DNA from 2 places in the Actinoplanes sp. CA-252034 genome. Region 2 is predicted to be linked to the other one. Evidence: predicted binding sites of a transcription regulator. Region 2 holds the regulator's gene; the other holds the start of a gene.
The links. The regulator HrcA, encoded in region 2, represses chaperone genes, less so after heat shock. The targets are predictions, from matches to a motif close to GGTTNGCACNCTCNNNNNGAGNGTGCNAACC.

Region 1 (2,197 bases), 2.0 Mb from region 2:
AATCAAGAGCGGGGTCACGTCGGGCTCAAGGAGACCGCGGCGGATCACGGCAAGGCTTGAGGAGAGCGCAGCGGATCACGGCAGGGCTCGCGGCTCAGTCTGGGCGGATCACTATGGCGAAACCGCGGCCTGGGGTGGATATCGCCTGTCGTGCCTCGTCCGGCTCGAGGGCCAGGAGTAGCCCGCCGGTGACCGGGTCGTCGGCGCCGGTCACCTCCAGGACCAAGGCGGCGCTCGCCACCGCGGTGGTGCGGTCACGCTCGCCCTCGATGCGGAGCAGATCCACCCGGTGGCCGGGGCGCACGACGGACAGCGCGGTGGGGTCGGCCAGTCGCACCGGAACACCGACGTTGCCGGGTGGAATCGGCCGCGCCGCGCCGGTCGGCCCGGCTGCTGGTGACGACGAGGGCCGGACGGACGGCTCCGACGACGGGCCGGCCTCGATCGGGACGCAGCCGGTCGGCTTGAGCCAGAGCACCGCAGCGGCTGTGATCAACAACACGGTGACCGAGACCAGGCGCAGCAGAGTGCCACGGCCCGGCCGCCGCCAGCGCACCGGGTCCAGACGCTCGTCTGGCGAAGCCGGCCTCGTACGGGACATCGGACCTCCAGTCATCGGCAATCCCCGGAGGGCGGAGTCTGGTGGCCGTCGACGGGCACCTCGGGCGGTCGGAAAGACGGCCGTTCGGCCCTGTGCGGAACGGCGTGTTCAAGTGCCCGCCGACGGCTGCGACCGACGTTAGGAGCCGTACCGGATCCGGCGTGGAAGCGCTGTGGACAACCCGGCTCTGTGGAGAACCTGCCGCTGACCTGTGGATCTTGCTAGTGGCAGCCGTGGGCCGGCGTCCGGAAACGAGTACGCGCCGAGCCGGTGATCCGGCTCGGCGCGTAGATGACGCTCGTCGGTGCGGGTCAGGGTGCCGCGGCGGCCTTCGTGCCGCTGCCGCCCGACGACGACGTGCTGCTGCCCGACGACGTGCTGCTGCTCGTCGAAGGGGTGGACGGCGTGGTCGCCGGGGTGGTCGACGACGGACTCGACGAGTCGGCCGTCTTGGTGGCCGAGTCTCCGGCGGCCGGCTTCTCCGAGCTCACGGCGCCCGCACGCGAGTCGTTGCGGTAGAAGCCCGAGCCCTTGAAGACGATGCCGACCGAGTTGAACACCTTGCGGAGCTTGCCCTGGCAGTTCGGGCACTCGGTGAGCGCCGGGTCGGAGAAGGACTGCACTGCTTCAAGCTGCTCACCGCACTCGGTGCAGGCGTACTGGTAGGTAGGCACGGCTCCTCCGGATCAATCGGCTGCTGGCACTCGCCAACTCCGAGTGCCAATGTTGCGGCATCGGAGGTCAATTCGTCCACTCGGCGCTCGGCCTGAGGGAAGAGTGGAACGTGGGTGATGTCACACCGCGCATGCCTTGAGCTGCCCGCGGTCGGCGCCGGGGTCGGCAGACGGCACGCGCGTCGCGTCGCCGACATGTCGGGGAATCGATACTCCGCGATCAGGAGTACGGCCGGCGCGAGAAACCTCCGCGATCAGGGGCACGGCCGGCGCGAGAGACCGCCGGTGGGCGTGATCACGGCGTGAACCCGGCGATCGTGGGGCTCGGCCGGCACCGACACGATGTCCTCGCCGTCGTGCAGCAGGGCCACGACCAGCGGCCCGGGCTCCGGCAGGCGGGCCAGCACCCGATCGTAGGAGCCGCCGCCCCGGCCCATCCGGGTCCCGTCGTTCCCGACCGCGAGCGCCGGCACCAGGAGGAGGTCGACCGAGCACACCGCCTCCACGCCGAGCCGCGGCCCTCCGGGCTCACGCAGGCCCCGAGGCCCGGCCACAAGCGAGGCGGAGGGCCCGCCGGCAGGCACAACCGAAGCGGGCGGCGCGGAGGCGGCGGGGGTGGAGGTGGGCGGCGCGGCGGCGGGTGGGGTCGGCTCGGCCCAGGTGAGGTCGTTGTCGGGGAGCAGGACCGGGAGCAGGAGGCGGCCGCCGGCGGGCAGGGCCGACAGGAGGCGGTCCGGAAGGTCTGGCCCGCCCGGCTCGGACCCGACGGGCACGTAGGCGGCGATCGAGCGAGCGCCGGTACGCCGTACCAGAGAAAGAATTTGATCTTGAAGTTGGCGGGCCGCACTCAATCGATCCGTGACCGGAAATGATCGACGGGCCGTGAGCAGTCGCGCACGCAGCGAGATCTTGATTTGGTGTG
Region 2 (2,197 bases):
CCAACTGGGCGCGGCCGGGCGGGGAGTGCCGGCACAACCTGCTCTACTGGACCGGCGCCGACTGGTGGGGACTCGGGCCGGGCGCGCACAGCCACGTGGGCGGCGTGCGCTGGTGGAACGTCAAACACCCGTCGGCGTACGCGAAACGCCTGGCCGAAGGGATGTCGCCGGGGCAGGCGCGGGAGCTGCTGACCGACGCCGACCGGCACATGGAGGACGTGATGCTCCGGGTGCGGCTGCGGGACGGCATCCCGCTGGACCGGGTCGACGCCACGGGCGCCGCGCAGGCCCTGGCCGACGGGCTGTTGGAGCCGGGGGCGTACGAACAGGGGACGCTCGCACTCACCCTGCGGGGCCGGCTGCTGGCCGACGCGGTCGTCCGCGACGTGCTGTAAAGGCCGGTCTGACCCGTCCGGCCCCGAAATCCGAGGCCGGTACGTACTTTCGATCATCGCGCTGCGACCGCCCGCGACGTAGACTGGCACTCTATTAGCGGGAGTGCCAGCAGGGGGAGGGGTCATATGAGTCTGGATGACCGCAAGCTCGAGGTGCTCCGGGCGATCGTCGAGGACTACGTCGAGACCCAGGAGCCGGTGGGCAGTAAGGCTCTGGTCGACCGGCACAAGCTCGGCGTCTCCCCGGCCACTGTCCGCAACGACATGGCGGTGCTGGAGGAGGAGGGCTACATCCGGCAGCCGCACACCAGCGCCGGCCGGGTGCCCACCGACGCCGGCTACCGGCTCTTCGTCGACCGGCTCACCAAGATCAAGCCGTTGAGCCCGGCCGAGCGCCGTGCCATCGAGCGGTTCATGGTCGGCGCCGTCGACCTCGACGACGTGGTGCACCGCACCGTTCGCCTGCTGGCCCAGCTCACCCGCCAGGTCGCCGTCGTTCAGTACCCGAGTCTGTCCCGCTCCACGGTCCGCCACCTGGAGCTGGTGCCGATCTCCACCACCCGTCTGATGCTCGTGATGATCACCGACACCGGGCGGGTCGAGCAGCGGCTCGTGGAGATGCCCGGCCCGGTCGCCGACGGCGAGGTGTGGGAGCTGCGACTGCGGGTCAACGAGAAACTGGCCGGGCAGCGGCTCGCCGACACCCCCCTCCTCGTGCAGAAACTGGTCGAGGAGTCGGCCCCCGAGCGCCGCGCGTCGATGACCTGCCTGGCGTCGGTTCTGCTGGAGACTCTGGTGGAGCGGAGTGAGGAGCGCCTCGCCCTGGCGGGTACTGCCAACTTGACACGCGGGGGTGTGCTGGACTTCCAGGGCACGCTGCGGCCCGTTCTCGAGGCTCTCGAGGAGGAGGTCATCCTTCTGAAGCTCATCGGCGATCTGGAGCCCCGGACCACCCGGGTCCTGATCGGTGACGAGAACCAGATCGACAACCTGCGGTCGGCGTCCGTGGTGAGCAGCGGTTACGGACCGGGTACCACGATCGTCGGGGGGCTCGGCGTGCTGGGCCCCACCCGGATGGACTACGCCGGCACTATCGCTACCGTTCGTGCAGTGGCACGCTACGTTGGCGACCTGTTGGCACAGAATTGACGGATTCGCGCAGACATTGAGGACTCCAAACCCCGTGGCCAAGGACTATTACGGAATTCTCGGTGTGAGCCGGGAGGCAACCGACGACGAGATCAAGCGCGCCTACCGCAAACTCGCTCGGCAGTACCACCCGGACGTCAACCCGGATCCGGAAGCGCACGAGAAGTTCAAAGAGATCAACGCGGCGTACGAGGTGCTCTCCGACGACCAGAAGCGGCAGATCGTCGACCTCGGCGGCGACCCGCTCGCGCCGGGCGGCGGCATGCCCGGTGGAGCCGGTGGCGCCGGCCCGTTCGTCGGCTTCCAGGACATCATGGACGCGTTCTTCGGCACGGCCGCGGGCGGTGGCTCCCGTGGCCCGCGCCCGCGCACGCGTCCCGGCGCCGACGCGATCCTCCGGCTCGAGCTCGACCTGGTGGAGACCGCCTTCGGGGTGGAGGCGCCGATCACCGTCGACACTGCGGTCCTCTGCACCCAGTGCTCCGGCGCCGGCACCGCGCCCGGCACCCACCTGTCGACCTGTGAGGTCTGCTCCGGCCGCGGTGAGGTCCAGTCGGTGCAGCGCACCTTCCTCGGCCAGGTCGTGTCGTCCCGTCCCTGCCAGAACTGCCAGGGCCACGGCACGGTCATCCCCAGCCCGTGCCCGACCTGCG

Region 1: a site for HrcA is predicted at 1,297-1,327, ahead of ACQPZW_RS45810 (FmdB family zinc ribbon protein). Genes of this name have one in related genera too.

The regions. Positions count from the first base shown of each region.
Region 1 is NZ_CP191846.1:10,138,801-10,140,997, reverse strand. Features, by position in the region: gene ACQPZW_RS45815 (hypothetical protein) at 95-601, opposite strand; gene ACQPZW_RS45810 (FmdB family zinc ribbon protein) at 913-1,275, opposite strand; gene ACQPZW_RS45805 (5-formyltetrahydrofolate cyclo-ligase) at 1,530-2,197, opposite strand, start outside.
Region 2 is NZ_CP191846.1:1,333,543-1,335,739, forward strand. Features, by position in the region: gene hemW (radical SAM family heme chaperone HemW) at 1-395, shown strand, start outside; gene hrcA (heat-inducible transcriptional repressor HrcA) at 522-1,544, shown strand; gene dnaJ (molecular chaperone DnaJ) at 1,579-2,197, shown strand, end outside.